Linked DNA regions of Phaeacidiphilus oryzae TH49. Each later gene encodes a partner of the first gene's protein in a complex. Links are inferred from orthologs where the notes say so. Each region holds a gene or a part of one and is shown on either strand. Other genes may lie near its edges.

The links.
Region 2: the proteins of BS73_RS00205 (region 1) and dnaN are in contact, whole or in part, in a solved structure (PDB 1OK7), measured with the Escherichia coli proteins. The link is inferred for Phaeacidiphilus oryzae TH49 from one-to-one orthologs.

The regions. Positions count from the first base shown.
Region 1 is NZ_JQMQ01000004.1:11,482-19,424, reverse strand. Bases 5,121-7,943 are described here. They hold BS73_RS00205 (DNA polymerase IV), read right to left. Parts: upstream 7,414-7,943; coding sequence 5,827-7,413; downstream 5,121-5,826. Other genes in these bases: BS73_RS00200 (MerR family transcriptional regulator), read right to left, coding at 7,523-7,943; BS73_RS35680 (PRC and DUF2382 domain-containing protein), read left to right, coding at 5,121-5,763. Outside these bases: BS73_RS00225 (hypothetical protein), read left to right, coding at 21-482; BS73_RS00220 (DUF5999 family protein), read left to right, coding at 716-907; more of BS73_RS35680, read left to right, coding at 4,348-5,120. UniProt on the Escherichia coli protein: Poorly processive, error-prone DNA polymerase involved in translesion repair and untargeted mutagenesis. Copies undamaged DNA at stalled replication forks, which arise in vivo from mismatched or misaligned primer ends.
Region 2 is NZ_JQMQ01000005.1:3,561,498-3,569,518, reverse strand. The notes cover bases 3,255-6,155. They hold dnaN (DNA polymerase III subunit beta), read left to right. Parts: upstream 3,255-4,072; coding sequence 4,073-5,239; downstream 5,240-6,155. Other genes in these bases: gnd (phosphogluconate dehydrogenase (NAD(+)-dependent, decarboxylating)), read left to right, coding at 5,380-6,155. In the rest of the region: rnpA (ribonuclease P protein component), read right to left, coding at 1-124; rpmH (50S ribosomal protein L34), read right to left, coding at 149-286; chromosomal replication initiator protein DnaA, read left to right, coding at 853-3,180; more of gnd, read left to right, coding at 6,156-6,258; DNA replication/repair protein RecF, read left to right, coding at 6,316-7,512; BS73_RS19575 (DUF721 domain-containing protein), read left to right, coding at 7,512-8,021. UniProt on the Escherichia coli protein: Confers DNA tethering and processivity to DNA polymerases and other proteins. Acts as a clamp, forming a ring around DNA (a reaction catalyzed by the clamp-loading complex) which diffuses in an ATP-independent manner freely and bidirectionally along dsDNA.

The DNA.
Region 1 (7,943 bases):
AGCTCGTCCATCCCCTGCCCGTGCACAGGCTGGATCCGGCCCCTTCCGGGCTCTCCCCCGCGCCCTCGCTGCCCTCGGCGGCCGGGGACCGCAGCGGCTGGCGCTTCCTGGTGCGCTGCGGGGGCGAGGTGCTCGCGGCGGCCGAGACCATCGAGACCCCGGACGGACCGGCCTTCTCCCACTTCGCCGAGGGCCCCTATCCGGTGTCCACGCTGCGTGCCCTGCATCAGGCCCAACTCCACTGCGCGGACAGCGCCGTGGTCTACCAGCCGCGGCTGCTCTGCGTGCCGGGGCACTACATGACCGCGCTGTGGCTGCATCCGCTGCTCGGCCCGGCCCCGGCCGCGGACGTACTGGTTCCGCTCGCGCCCTCGCCCTGCGGGGTGACGGCCCACCACCCGTACGCGGCGACCGAGTTGCTGCCCGTGCTGACGCGTCCGGTGCAGGGCGTCCGGAGCGCCGGGATCCTCGCCGGTCAGTGAGACCACGCTCGGGCTAGTCATTCCGGGTGGGTGCGGCACCGGCCACACCTGCCCGAACGGGTGATCTATCCCGAGCCGGAGTGATCCATGTCACCAAATGGCTGCGGCAGGGTTGCGGCGTGCCCACACTGGGAACCGACGCGCACGGCCCCGTCGTGAGTCCCGGTAATGCGGCGGGTCCGCACCGGTGGGGCCGCCGCGGGGGACATGGAAACTTCCGAAGGGTACGAGCAATGTGCCAGCACCGACCTGAGTGCCCGTCAGCGGACTCGCCGGACCGCGAGGCCGCGGCCGTCTTGGCCACCCACCCGGAGCAGGGCTGGAGCCTGCTCTGCAACGGCGTCCTCCTCTTCGAGGACACCGGAGAACTCCTCCCCGACGGCAAGGTCATCAGCCCCCGCCGGGTCTACGCGCCCGCCGCCTAGCGCCTCACAGCGAGCGTCGGCACCTGCCGAAAACCCGCGCCCCGCCTGCGTGTCCACACGCAAGCGGGGCGCTTGTCGGTCCGGCCCCCGGCCGGACCGGGGTCACTCGGCGTAGGCCTCCACCGGCGGGCAGGAGCAGACCAGGTTCCGGTCCCCGTAGGCCCCGTCGATCCGGCGCACCGGCGGCCAGTACTTGTCCGCCGGGTTCACCCCCGCAGGGAAGACCGCGGTCTCCCGGGAGTACGGGTGCTCCCACTCCCCCGCCGCGATCATCGCGGCCGTGTGCGGGGCGTTCCGCAGCGGGTTGTCCTCGGCCGGCCACTCGCCGGAGCCGACCCGGTCGGCCTCCCCGCGGATGGCGATCATCGCCTCGCAGAAGCGGTCCAGCTCGGCCAGGTCCTCGCTCTCGGTGGGCTCGATCATCAGCGTCCCGGCCACCGGGAAGGACATCGTGGGGGCGTGGAAGCCGTAGTCGATCAGGCGCTTGGCGATGTCGTCGACGCTCACCCCCAGCTCCTTGGTCAGCGGCCGCACGTCGACGATGCACTCGTGCCCGACCAGCCCGCCCGGGCCGGTGTACAGCACCGGGAAGTACGGGGCCAGCCGCTTCGCCACGTAGTTGGCGTTGAGCACGGCCACCTGGGTGGCCGCCTTGAGCCCCTCCGCCCCCATCATCCGCACATAGGCCCAGCTGATCGGCAGGATCGAGGCCGAGCCGTAGGGCGCCGCCGAGATCGGCCCCACACCGGTCTCCGGCCCCGCGCCGGACTGCAGCGGGTGGTTGGGGAGGTACGGCGCCAGGTGCTCGCGCACCGCCACCGGGCCGACGCCGGGTCCGCCGCCGCCGTGCGGGATGCAGAAGGTCTTGTGGAGGTTGAGGTGGGAGACGTCGCCGCCGAACTCGCCCGGCTTGGCGAGGCCCACCAGCGCGTTGAGGTTGGCGCCGTCCACGTAGACCTGGCCGCCGGCCTCGTGGACCGCCGCGCAGACCTCGGTGATGGTCTCCTCGAACACTCCGTGGGTGGACGGGTAGGTCACCATCAGCACCGACAGCCGCTCGCGGTGCTCCTCGACCTTGGCCCGCAGGTCGGCCACGTCGATGTCGCCGTTCTCGCCGGTCTTGACCACCACCACGCGCATCCCGGCCATCGCGGCGCTGGCCGCGTTGGTGCCGTGGGCGGAGGACGGGATCAGGCAGACGTCCCGCTGCTCGTCCCCGTTGGCCCGGTGGTAGGCGCGGACCGCGAGGAGGCCGGCCAGCTCGCCCTGGGAGCCGGCGTTCGGCTGCAGGCTGACCTTGGCGTAGCCGGTCACCTCGGCCAGCCAGTCCTCCAGCTGGTGGATCAGGGTCAGGTAGCCCTCGGTCTGCCCGGCCGGCGCGAAGGGGTGCAGCCCGGCGAACTCCGGCCAGGTCACCGCCTCCATCTCGGCGGTGGCGTTGAGCTTCATGGTGCAGGAGCCGAGCGGGATCATCCCGCGGTCCAGTGCGTAGTCCCGATCGGAGAGCCGGCGCAGGTAGCGCAGCATCGCGGTCTCCGAGCGGTGGCTGTGGAAGACCGGGTGGGTCAGGTACTCGTCAGAGCGCAGCAGGGCGGCCGGCAGCGAGTCCGCGGCCGCCTCCGCGCCCCCTCCGCGCCGGTCACGCCGAAGGCGCCCCAGACCTTGGCCAGGTCCTCGGCCGTGGTGGTCTCGTCGCAGGCGATTCCGACCAGGTCCGCGCCGGCCTCGCGCAGGTTGACCCCGGCCTTCCGGGCCGCGGCGACGACCTCGGCGGCCTTTCCGGGCACCCGGGCCAGCACGGTGTCGAAGAACGCGTCGTGCACCAGCTCGACCCCGCCGGCCCGCAGGCCCTCGGCCAGCCGTACGGCCTGCCGGTGCGTCCGGCGCGCGATCGCGGCCAGTCCCTCGGGACCGTGGTAGACGGCGTACATCGAGGCCATCACGGCCAGCAGCACCTGCGCGGTACAGATGTTGCTGGTCGCCTTCTCCCGGCGGATGTGCTGCTCCCGGGTCTGCAGCGCCAGCCGGTACGCCGGGGCCCCGTCCGCGTCCTTGGAGACGCCGACCAGACGGCCGGGGAGGCTGCGGGCGTAGTCCTGGCGGACGGACATGTAGCCGGCGTGCGGGCCGCCGAAGCCCATCGGCACGCCGAACCGCTGGGTGGTGCCGACCGCGATGTCCGCGCCCAGCTCACCCGGCGACTTCAGCAGCGTCAGCGCCAGCAGGTCGGCGGCGACCGCCACCACCGCGCCGGCCGCGTGCGCCTCCTCGATCACCGGCGTCAGGTCCCGCACGGCCCCGGAGGCGCCCGGGTACTGCACCAGCACCCCGACCACCCCGCGCTCGGCGATCCCCTCCGGCAGGCCCTCGCTGAGGTCCGCCGTGACCACCTCGACGCCCTGCGACACGGCGCGGGTCTCGATCACCGCGCGGGTCTGCGGGAAGGCGTCCTGGTCGACCACGAAGACCGCGTCCGCCGCGGCCTTCCGGTTCACCCGGCGGGCCAGGGCCATCGCCTCGGCCGCCGCGGTGCCCTCGTCGAGGAGGGAGGCCCCGGCGGTGGGCAGGCCGGTCAGGTCGGACACCACGGTCTGGAAGTTCAGCAGCGCCTCCAGCCGGCCCTGCGAGATCTCCGGCTGGTACGGGGTGTACGCCGTGTACCAGGCGGGGTTCTCCATCACGTTGCGGAGGACCACGGGCGGGGTGAAGGTGTCGTAGTAGCCGAGGCCGATCATCGAACGGAGCACCTGGTTCCGTCCGGCCAGCGAGCGCAGTTCGGCCAGCGTCTCCGCCTCGCCGGCGGCGGCGGGGAGCCCCAGCCGCTCCAGGCTGCGGATCGCGGCCGGGACCGCGGCGGTGGTCAGCTCGTCCAGAGAGCCGAAGCCCACCGAGGCGAGCATCTTGGACCGCTCGCCCTCGTCTGGCCCGATGTGCCGCTGCTCGAACAGGGTGGTGCGATCGGTGTGATCAGTCATGGTGGCTGAGGCCTCCTGGTCAGCGTGACCCGCGGGGACGGCCTCCCCCTCTGTCATCTGCACCTGAGAGCTTCACCGTCCGCCGGTTCGACCGGCGTCGGCTTGCACCGTCGGCGAGGACTCCGGTGGTCCACCGAAGGAGCCCTGCTTTCCAGAGTGACCTCGCCCGGACGGTACGTCTGCCTGAGAGATTCCGGGGAGGAGTTGCTCCTTCGGCGCCGAGCGCTCGCGCGTTCGGACTCTCCCGTCCGGGCTCGACGGTCACCCTCACCCTACCAGTGCGGATCACCTCGGACGTGGCTCCTGAAGCAGTCCGGGATTGGGCCAACTGGTCCAGCGACACGCCCCATTGGGGCCCGAATGTTCGACAACACACCAAATCATGACGTTTCGTATGTTTTCGTACGACGTCAACCGAGTCATGTGATCCCGGTGCCAGCCGGGTCGCCACCCGTGGAGGGCCCCGTGCAGACCGACATCGACCCAAGGGACCTCATCGGCCACAAGGCCGTGGACCGCAACGGCGACAAGATCGGCACCGTGGACGAGGTGTACCTCGACGACGCCACGGGCGAGCCGGAATGGGCCGCCGTCCGGACCGGGATCTTCGGCCGGGACGCCTTCGTTCCGCTGGCCACCAGCGAGTTCGTCAGCGAGGAGCTGCGCGTGCCCTACGACAAGTCCCAGGTCAAGGATTCCCCCGACTTCGGAGCCGGCCAGCATCTGTCGCCGGCTCAGGAACTCCAGCTGTACCGCTACTACGGTCTGGACGTGCCCAGCGAGTCCGGCTCCCGGGCGAACGGCCAGGCCGCCCCCTCGGACGCCTCCGACGCCTCCGACACGGCGGCCACTCCGGCCGCCGCCGCCGCGGTGGGCGGCAGCGCCGCGCACACCGCCCCGGCCGCCGCCGGCGACGCGACCGCCCGGACCCAGGCCGCCGCGGTCCCGGACACCGCGAGCTCGGGGACCGCGAGCTCGGGGACCGCGGGCTCGGACACCGCAGCTACGGACACCGCGCGGTCCGCCGAGCGCACCGACGGCCTGACGGGCGAGCACACCTCGGCAAGCGCTCCCGAGCAGGGCCTGGCGGCGGGTGCGGCCGGCGGAGCGGCGGGCGCCGCCGCCGGATACGCCGCGGCCTCCTCGAAGCCGGCCGAGCACTCCTCCCCCGCCGGCGGCCGGACCTCCGCGTTCTTCACCGGCTCCGCCGGCACCACCACCCCGGAGCCGTCGACGACCGCCCAGACCCCCACCCCGGTCAAGGAGGAGGAGACCCGCGCGGTCCCGCACCTCACCGACCGCGACTCCACCGCCGCCGCGGGCACCGCCAAGCCGGCGGGGGCGGCCGGGACGGGCGCCCCGGAACAGATCGAGGTGGTCTGCCGCGAGGAGCGGCTGGACATCACCACCGAATGGCACGAGCTCGGCCGCGCCCGGCTGCGCAAGTACGTCACCACCGAGAACGTGGAGCGCCGGGTTCCGGTCGTCCGCGAGCGGGTCCGGATCGAGCGGGTCCGGCTGAGCGACGACGAGCGGGCGCAGATCTCCGACCAGGAGATCGAGGAGGCCACTCAGGAGGTCCCGGTCCACGAGGAGCGGGTGGTGGTACGCAAGCACGTGGTCCCGGTCGAGCGGATCCGGCTGATCACCGAGCGGGTCACCGAGGAGGAGGTGGTCCGCGACCAGCTCCGCCGCGAGCAGGTCGAGGTCCACGACGCCGGCCAGGGCAGCCAGGCCGGGCAGTCCGGCCAGTCCGAACGGTCCGGGCAGGGCCAGGCCGCACAGGGCGGGCGCAACGGCGCGGCGCCCTCGGCCGGCACCTCCACCACCCCGTACTCCCCCGGCGCCCGCTACCCCGGCCGTCCGGCCTACGGTCACTGACCCACCCCGCTCCCCACCTCGGCGCCGCACCGGACCACCGGTCGCGGCGCCGAGGCCTGCTGGCTACGCCGAGCCGTCCGACGGGTCCCCGTCCGAGACCAGGCTCAGCGGCGGCGCGGCGGCCAGCGCCGGATCGTCCTCCCGGAAGGTGCGCACCCGCCCGGGCTCGGACTCCGGGGTCTCGAAGCGGACGGTGACCCGCCCGACGCCGCTGCCCTGCACCCAGCCGGGACCGAACTCCTCGTGCCGCACATCCTCGCCGGGCAGCCAGCGGCGGCGCGTCCCAGGCTCGGAACCCGGCTCCCGGCCGGGATGGAAGGCCCGCGGCTGCCCGAACCCCCCGTAGGCCGGGTCCTCGGCCTCGTTCACGGTCTCGGTCACGGCCTCGCCCGCCGGCTTCACGCCCTCGCCCGCCGGCTTCACGGCCCCGGCCGCCGGTTCCGGCGTCGACTCCGATTCCGGACTCGCAGCGGGTTCCCCGGCCCCACCGGCCGGCGCGGCCCCCTCCCCGGGGTCGCCGAGCTGCGCCTCGCCCGCCTCCCGGGCGGCCTGGGCGAACAGGTCCTCCTGGGTGAAGTCCGCGAGCCCGGAGACGCCGACCCCGAGCAGCCGCACCCCGCCGGCCAGCTCCCCCGACCCGAGCTGGTCCAGCATCCGCAGCGCCGTGCCGGTCACCACCCCCGGGTCGTCGGTCGGCCCGCGCAGGGTCTCGGAGCGGGTGAGGGTGGAGAAGTCGTAGCGGCGGACCTTGAGCACCACCGTCCGCCCGGACCGGCCGGCCGCCCGCAGCCGCCCCACGCAGCGCTCGGCCAGCCGCTCCACCTCGGCCACGATCCGGTCGCGGTCCCGCAGGTCCACCTCGAAGGTGTCCTCCACGGAGATGGACTTGGCGTCCCGCTCCGCCACCACGGGGCGGTCGTCGATCCCCTGGGCGAGGGCGTGCACCCCGGCGCCGTGCGCCTTCCCCAGCAGCCGGATCAGCTCCACCTCCTCGGCCGCGGCTATCTCGCCGACCGTGTTCAGCCCCGCCCGCCGCAGGGTCTCGGCCGTGGCCGGGCCCACCCCCGGCAGCACCCGCACCGACAGCGGGTCCAGCAGCTCCCGCTCGGTGCCCGGCTCGATCAGCACCAGCCCGTCCGGCTTGGCCCGCTCGGAGGCGATCTTCGCCAGGAACTTGGCACCCGCCAGACCGACGGAGCCGGTCAGTCCGGTGGCCGCGGTGATGTCCGCCCGCAGGTCCTCGCCCAGCGCCTGCACCAGCTCCCGCGCCGCCTCGGGGCCGGCCGAGGCGATCAGCTCCCCGTACGGGCCCGCGGCGAGGTCCACGAAGGCCTCGTCCAGGCTGAGCGGCTCCACCAGCGGGGACATCGCCCGGAGCAGCCCCATCACGGTCTCGCTGACCTCGCGGTAGAGCGCGAATCTGGGTACCAGATAGGCCGCGTTCGGCGCCAGCCGGCGGGCGTGCGCCATCGCCATGGCCGAGTGCACCCCGAACACCCGCGCCTCGTAGGAGGCCGTGGAGACCACCCCGCGCGCCCCCAGCCCGCCGACGATCACCGGCTTTCCGCGCAGGCTCGGCTTGGACGCCTGCTCCACCGAGGCGAAGAAGGCGTCCATGTCGAGGTGGAGGATGGACGGAACCGGGCGCATACAGCGATGATCCCGCACACCACTGACAATTCGCCGCGCCCCCGCCGCCGCGCCCTGCTCCCACCGCCCCGCGCGGGCCCCGGGCTCAGCTCATGGCGCGGGCCGGGCCTCAGACCGCCCGGTTGCGCCGCCGGCGTGCCGCCAGCTCGTCCTCGGGGTCGTTCCCTGGCAGCGTCTCGCCGGTGTCCGCGCGCTCGGCGTGCAGCCGGGTGAGGGAGCCCTCCAGCTCGCGCCAGACGGCCCCGACGGCGATCCCGAAGACGCCCTGCCCGCCCTGCAGGAGGTCCACCACCTCGTGCGGGGAGGTGCACTGATAGACCGTGGCACCGTCGCTCATCAGCGTCACCTGCGCCAGATCCGCCCCGCCGGTCTCGGCCAGATGGGCCGCGGCGATCCGGATGTTCTGCAGGGAGACCCCGGCGTCCAGCAGCCGCTTGACGATCTTCAGCACCAGGATGTCCCGGAAGCTGTAGAGGCGCTGGGTCCCGGAGCCGTGGGCCGGCCGGACGCTCGGTTCGACCAGCCCGGTC
Region 2 (8,021 bases), on another replicon or contig:
CTTCCGGCGCGGCTACGTCGCGCCGGAGATGAACCACCAGCAGCGGCCGGCCGGCACGCCGTCCGCGGCGGACCGCGGTGGCGAAGTCCTCGCGCCGCCTCAGCCGGTTCTCGGAAGGCAGCACGACACGACCCGACTCAGCTGGTGATCAGGCGGAGAGGCGCGCGCGGCCCTTGCTCCGGCGAGTCGCCAGGATGGCGCGACCGGCACGGGTGCGCATACGCAGCCGGAAGCCGTGGGTCTTCGCGCGACGACGGTTGTTCGGCTGGAAGGTGCGCTTGCTCACTCGGGGGCTCCAGAGGTCAATCGAAGGGGTGCGGGGAATCGACTGGCCGTCACCGTGCGTCCGCGTGATCTCCGTCCCTTGCTCCGGGGATCCACGACGCCCGTGCTGCTCGCCTGTGATCTTCAGATCAGCGGACTGTCCCGCGGGCATGCGGCAGCGGCCATCGACAACTCGACCTGGTTACGGTACGCGGCGGATGGACGCCGGGTCAAACCGGGTGATGCCCGGCCCTCCGGATCACCTCGGCCCCGACCTCTGACAGGCTGTCAGCCGGACTCCTCGCCGAACCCGCCGACCCCTTGGGGCACCTGGCCAGCAAGGTACCCGTCCCGGCTCCGGACCGGCTCGCCCAAGCGCCTCTCGTTGCTCCGGACGGATGTACACAGCCTGTGGACAACGACTTGAACGGATGGCCGGGCGCTTATTACCGTTGCAGGACTTGCCTGCACCCCCGCGGTTCAAGTCCCTTCACACCTCTCCGTACGGAACGCCCCAGGAACCACCCGCACAGGTGGTCCTTCCGGCGCGCGCTTCCGTCCTGGGGTGGAACGAGAAAGCGTGCACCAGTGGCTGACACAACCAGCGACCTGCCCACCGCATGGGCGCGGGTGGTCGAGCGGCTGAGCACGGGCCAGGGCGTCGAGGCCATGGACAGGGTCTGGCTGGACCGCACGCATCCGATGGGACTGATGGCGGACACGGCGCTGCTCGCCACCCCCAACGAGTACGCGAAGCAGGCGCTGGAGACCCGGCTGCTGCCGCTCATCACCGAGGCGCTCAGCGGCGAGTTCGGCCGCCCGATGCGGATCGCGGTGATCGCGGACGCCAGCGCCGTGCCGGCGGCCGAGCCGCTGCCGGGCAGCCGCCCGCAGCCGCAGCCGCAGCCGCAGGCGCCGACCGGGCAGGCCCAGGCCCCGGGGCCGGCCCCGGCCGCAGAGCCCGGTTATGACGCCCAGTCAGGCTACGAACCGCTGCCCTCCTACGAGCCGCAGCCCGGCTACGACGCGCCGCCCAGCTATGACGCCCAGGTCGGCTACGACCCCCAGCCGGGGTACGACCCGCAGACCGGCTACGACGCCCCCGCGGGCTATGACGCGCCCGCAGGCTATGACGCGCCCTCGGGCTACGAACCGCAGCGCCAGCCAACGGCGGCGGCGGCGCCTGCCCCGCAGGCTCCGCACCACCACCAGCAGCAGCCCCGGCACGAATACGGGGACCCCACGGGCGGTCAGCCCGTCCCCGGCCAGTGGCCGACCCCGCGCACCGCCCTCGGGCAGTCCGCCCCCGGACAGGACGAGCTGCCCTACTACGGGGGCGGCCGCGCCGAGCACCCGGAGCCCTCGCACGAGCAGGGCCACCAGCCGCCCAGCGGCTACCCCGGCTACCGCCGCCCGGAGAGCTACCCGGAGCAGCCCCCGGCGCCCGGCGACTGGGAGCAGGGCCCCGGCGAGGACCCGGCCTACCCGCACGCCCCGCACAGCCCGCAGGCGCCGCAGACCGGCCAGCACGGCCAGCACACCCAGCACGGGCAGACCAGCCAGCACGGCCAGCACACCCAGCTGCCCCGCCCCACCGCCCCGGCGGCCGAGGGCGGCCCCGAGCGGCGTCCGCGTCCGGTCCCCGGACCGCGCGGCGAGGAGGCGGAGCCCAAGCCGACAGGACCGGCCGGCCCGAGCGGCCCCGGCGCCCGGCCCGCGCCCCCGGCGCGGGACGCCGAGGTGAAGCTGCCCGAAGCGCCGCGGAAGGGTCCTGACTCACCGTCGGCCCCCGGCGCCCCGGCGCGCGGGGGGTCCGTCCACGGCAATCCGCCGGGACCGCGCTCCGGCGGCGGCCCCGCCCTCCACGGCGCCCGCAAGGACGAGCCGGCCGCCCGGCTGAACCCGAAGTACCTCTTCGAGACCTTCGTCATCGGAGCGAGCAACCGCTTCGCCCACGCGGCCGCGGTCGCCGTCGCCGAGGCCCCGGCCAAGGCCTACAACCCGCTCTTCATCTACGGCGAGTCCGGCCTGGGCAAGACCCATCTGCTGCACGCCATCGGGCACTACGCCCGCAGCCTCTTCCCCGGCACCCGGGTCCGCTACGTGAGCTCCGAGGAGTTCACCAACGAGTTCATCAACTCGATCCGGGACGACAAGGGCGACGGCTTCCGGCAGCGCTACCGCGACATGGACATCCTGCTGGTCGACGACATCCAGTTCCTGCAGAACAAGGAGTCGACGCAGGAGGAGTTCTTCCACACCTTCAACACCCTCCACAACGCGGACAAGCAGATCGTGATCTCCTCGGACCGGCCGCCCAAGCAGCTGGTCACCCTGGAGGACCGGTTGCGCAACCGCTTCGAGTGGGGCCTGATCACCGACGTCCAGCCGCCCGAGCTGGAGACCCGGATCGCGATCCTGCGGAAGAAGGCGATCCAGGAGCAGCTGAACGCGCCGGCTGAGGTGCTGGAGTTCATCGCCTCCCGGATCTCCCGCAACATCCGGGAGCTGGAGGGCGCCCTGATCCGGGTCACCGCCTTCGCCAGCCTCAACCGGGCGCCGGTCGACCTCCAGCTCACCGAGATCGTGCTGAAGGACCTCATCCCCGGCGGGGAGGAGGCCAGCCCGGACATCACGGCGGCCACGATCATGCAGCAGACCGCCGCCTATTTCGGGCTGACCGTGGAGGACCTCTGCGGTTCCTCGCGGAGCCGGGTGCTGGTGACGGCCCGCCAGATCGCCATGTACCTGTGCCGGGAACTCACCGACCTCTCGCTGCCGAAGATCGGCGCGCAGTTCGGCGGCCGGGACCACACCACGGTGATGCACGCGGACCGGAAGATCCGCACGATGATGGCCGAGCGCCGGTCGATCTACAACCAGGTCACCGAGCTCACCAACCGCATCAAGAGCTAGCCGCCGGGCGAACCGCCGCCGGTATTGCCGGCGCAGGGCCCGGAACGAGGCGTCCTCCTCGTTCCGGGCCCTTTTTCGGCTTCCGCCGCGGCCGCGGGCCGATCGAATGCAACTCCGAGAGCCTGCGGGGAATCGAACTGGGCCCTGCGCGGGGCGGACAATCCACAGGATCGAACGGATCCGTTCCTCCACACCCTGGGGAACACCGGGAAGCCCCGAAGTTGTCCAGAATCGTTCCACAGGCCGCTGGTTTGCGGGACCATCGATGCAGCTCAAGACCCTGTGGACTTGTGGGCAAAAGTTATCCACAGGATGTGGACCGTGGATTCGAACCCCTGAGCGGACTCTGAGTTGTCCACCGCCCGTCCCCAGGTTTGGTAAGTTTTCCCCAGGCTTTCCACAGTCGGGTCCACAGTTCGGCAACAAGAAACGCCCCATCACCTCTGCGTGTGAGAAGCGGCACACCGAAGTTCACGCATGCCCTGGGGACAACCGGGGGAAAATCTGGGGACGGAGCTGGGGACAACCTGGGGACAGTCGAGGGCCCCCTGTGGGAAAACGAACCCCATCCACAGAAGAGCGGGGTTTTCCACCTCTCCGCCCACAGCCCGCGGTGGACAAAAAAGCCGGGCTGACCTGCGGTGGAACCGGTTATCCACGGTATCCACAACACCTATTACTACTCCCCCAGAGATCTATCCCGGACTTTCAGCTAACAGGGGGCGGGGCGCCGAGCTGTGGATGACGGCTCGTCGTGGTCGATCAGACGTTCTTCTCCCCTTCGACCCCGGCTGTCGGTGGAGTACGTCAGACTGTTCCCCGGCAACTGGAAGACGACACACAGGTCGGTACAGCGGCGGGAGCCGGTGGAAGCAGCGGGAGGCGGTGTCCGGTGAAGTTCCGGGTGGAGCGTGACGTACTGGCGGAGGCGGTGGCCTGGGCCGCCCGCAGCCTCCCGGCACGGCCGCCGGTGCCGGTCCTCGCGGGCCTGCTGCTGACGGTCTCCCAGGGCGAGTCGGCCCAGGGGCAGGAGGGCTCCCTGAGCCTCTCCGGGTTCGACTACGAGGTCTCGGCCCGGGTCGCGGTCGAGGCCGAGGTGGAGGAGGCCGGCACGGTCCTGGTCTCCGGCCGCCTGCTGGCCGACATCTCCCGGGCCCTCCCCAACCGGCCGGTGGAGATCTCCACAGACGGTGTACGGGTCATCGTGGTCTGCGGCAGCTCGCGATTCACACTCCCCACCCTGCCTGTGGAGGAGTACCCGGCGCTGCCCCAGATGCCCACCGCCACCGGCGAGGTCGCGGGGGACGTCTTCGCCGCCGCGGTCGCCCAGGTCGCCGTCGCCGCCGGACGGGACGACACCCTCCCGGTGCTCACCGGCGTCCGGGTGGAGATCGAGGAGGACCGGGTCACCCTGGCCGCCACCGACCGCTACCGCTTCGCCGTCCGCGAGCTGCTGTGGAAGCCGGAGCAGCCGGGCCTGAACTCGGTGGCCCTGGTGCCCGCCAAGACCCTGCAGGACACCGCCAAGTCGCTGGCCGGCGGCGGCGCCGGGGAGAACGTCTCGATCGCGCTGGCCGGCACGGAGGGCGACGGCGAGGGCCTGATCGGCTTCGAGGGCGCCGGCCGCCGCACCACCACCCGGCTGCTGGACGGCGAGTTCCCCAAGTTCCGCAGCCTCTTCCCGACCGAGTTCAACTCGATGGCGGTGATCGAGACCGCGCCGTTCGTCGAGGCGGTCAAGCGCGTCGCGCTGGTCGCGGAGCGGAACACCCCGGTGCGGCTGAGCTTCGAGCAGGGCGTGCTGACCCTGGAGGCCGGCTCCGGCGACGACGCGCAGGCCACCGAGCGGGTGGACGCGGACCTGGAGGGCGACGACATCTCGATCGCCTTCAACCCGGGCTACCTCCTGGAGGGCCTGTCCGCGATCAACGCCCCGTTCGCCCAGTTCGCGTTCACCACCTCGACGAAGCCGGCCCTCCTCAGCGGCAAGCCCGCCGCCGACGCCGAGGCGGACGAGACGTACAAGTACCTGATCATGCCGGTGCGGCTGTCCAGCTGAGCCGAGGGCGGGGCGCCCGGCGCTCCGCCCGACCGGACCCGTCGGCAGGCTGCCCCCGCAGGCCCGGGCGTACGCTCGGTGTCGCGCGGCAAGGGCGCCGCCGCCAAGCCACGTAGGTACACACGTTAGGACTCCCGATCATGGAGCTCGGCCTCATCGGTCTCGGCAAGATGGGCGGCAACATGCGCGAGCGGCTGCGCCGCGCAGGGCACACCGTCATCGGCTACGACCGGAACCCGGACGTCACGGACGTCGCAAGCCTCAAGGAGCTGGTGGACTCGCTCGCCGCTCCCCGGGTGGTGTGGGTGATGGTGCCGGCCGGCGCTCCGACCCAGCAGACCGTCGACGAGCTCGGCGAGCTCCTCTCCCCCGGTGACACGGTGGTCGACGGCGGCAACTCCCGCTGGACGGACGACGAGAAGCACGCCGAGGAGCTGGGCACGAAGGGCATCGGCTTCGTCGACTGCGGCGTCTCCGGCGGAGTCTGGGGCCTGCAGAACGGCTACGCGCTGATGTACGGCGGGGACTCGGCGCACGTCGCCAAGGTCCAGCCGATCTTCGACGCCCTGAAGCCCGAGGGCGAGTACGGCGCGGTCCACGCCGGCCGGGTCGGCGCCGGGCACTTCGCCAAGATGGTCCACAACGGCATCGAGTACGCCATGATGCAGGCCTACGCCGAGGGCTGGGAGCTGCTGGAGAAGGTCGACTCGGTGACCGACGTCCGCGAGGTCTTCCGCTCCTGGCGGGAGGGCACCGTCATCCGCTCCTGGCTGCTGGACCTGGCGGTGGACGCCCTGGACAAGGACGAGCACCTGGACGGCCTGCGCGGCTACGCGGCCGACTCCGGTGAGGGCCGCTGGACGGTCGAGGCGGCGATCGACAACGCCGTCCCGCTGCCCGCGATCACCGCCTCGCTCTTCGCCCGCTTCTCCTCCCGCCAGGAGGACTCCCCGTCGATGAAGATGATCGCCGCGCTGCGCAACGAGTTCGGCGGCCACGCCGTCGAGAGCAAGAAGTAAGCAGCAGGCACCGAGCCACCCACCGGGAGGGAGCGCGGCCGGCCCGCGCAACGCCGTATGCATGTCGCGCATCTGTCGCTGGCCGACTTCCGTTCCTACGCCCGGGCCGAGGTTCCGCTCGGCCCGGGCGTGACCGCCTTCGTCGGGCCCAACGGCCAGGGCAAGACCAACCTGGTCGAGGCCGTGGGCTATGTCGCGGCGCTGGGCAGCCACCGGGTCGCGGGGGACGCCCCGCTGGTCCGGCAGGGCGCCGAGCGCGCGGTGGTGCGGGCGGCGGTGGTCCGGGACGACCGGCAGACCCTGGTGGAGCTGGAGCTCAACCCCGGCAGGGCCAACCGGGCCCGGATCAACCGCTCGGACAACGTCCGCCCGCGGGACGTCCTCGGCCTGCTGCGCACGGTGCTCTTCGCGCCGGAGGACCTGGCCCTGGTGAAGGGCGATCCGGGGGACCGGCGGCGGTTCCTGGACGATCTGCTGGTGGCGCGGGCGCCCCGGCTGGCCGGTGTCCGGCAGGACTACGAGCGGGTGCTCAAGCAGCGGAACGCGCTGCTGAAGAGCGCCGCCACGGCCCGCCGGGCGGCCGGCCGCTCGGTCGACCTCTCCACCCTGGACGTCTGGGACGACCATCTGGCCCGCTCCGGATCCGAGTTGACGGCCCGTCGGCTGGAGCTGGTGGCGGCGCTCGGCCCGCTGGTCTCCCGGGCGTACGCCGAACTGGCCGGGCCCGGCGCGGAGACCGTGCTGGAGTACCGCTCCTCGGCGCTGCCCGAGGGCGAGTCGGCGGCCGCCGCGCCCAAGGACGCCGCCGAGGCGCACCGGCTGCTGCTGGAGGCGCTCGGCCGGTCCAGGAAGCAGGAGCTGGAGCGGGGGGTGACCCTGGTCGGCCCGCACCGCGACGACCTGACGCTCCGTCTGGGCACCCTGCCGGCCAAGGGGTACGCGAGCCACGGCGAGTCCTGGTCGTACGCGCTGGCCCTCCGGCTCGCCTCGTACGAGCTGCTGCGGATCGACGAGCTCGGCCCGGAGGCGGCGCGGACCGCGGACGGGTCGCTGCCCGAGGGGCCCGGCGGCCCGGTGCTGATCCTGGACGACGTCTTCGCCGAGCTGGACTCCAAGCGCCGGGAACGGCTGGCCTCGCTGGTCTCCGGCGGGGAGCAGGTGCTGGTCACCGCCGCGGTCCCGGAGGACGTCCCGGCGCAGCTGTCCGGTGTGCGCTTCTCGGTGCGCGACGGCCTGGTGGAGCGGGTGGACTGATGGACGGTCAGCAGATTCCGGCCGGAGGGTCCGGCGGGGAGTCCGGAGGAGAGCCCGGCGGGGCCGGGGCCCCGGAGGAGGAGCGGAAGCCCACGCCCGAGCTCTCCGGCGTCGACCTGGCGCGGGTCGCCCTCCGCGCGGCGAAGGAGCAGGCCAGGCAGCGCGGCGAGCAGGTCCGGCAGAAGAAGGAGGCCCGCCGGAACGGGCTGCGCAGCGGCGCCCGCGCGGACGGCCGGGACCCGCAGCCGCTGGGTGCGGCGATCGGCCGGCTGATCACCGAGCGCGGCTGGGAGGCCCCGGCCGCGGTCGGCGGCGTGATGGGCCGCTGGCCGCAGATCGTGGGCCCGGATGTGGCGGCGCACTGCGCGCCGGAGCACTACGCGGAGGAGGAGCGGGTGCTCACCGTGCGCTGCGACTCGACGGCCTGGGCGACGCAGCTGAGGCTGCTGGCCCCTCAGCTGGTGGCCCGGCTGAACGCGGATCTGGGCCATGGCACGGTGAAGCTGATC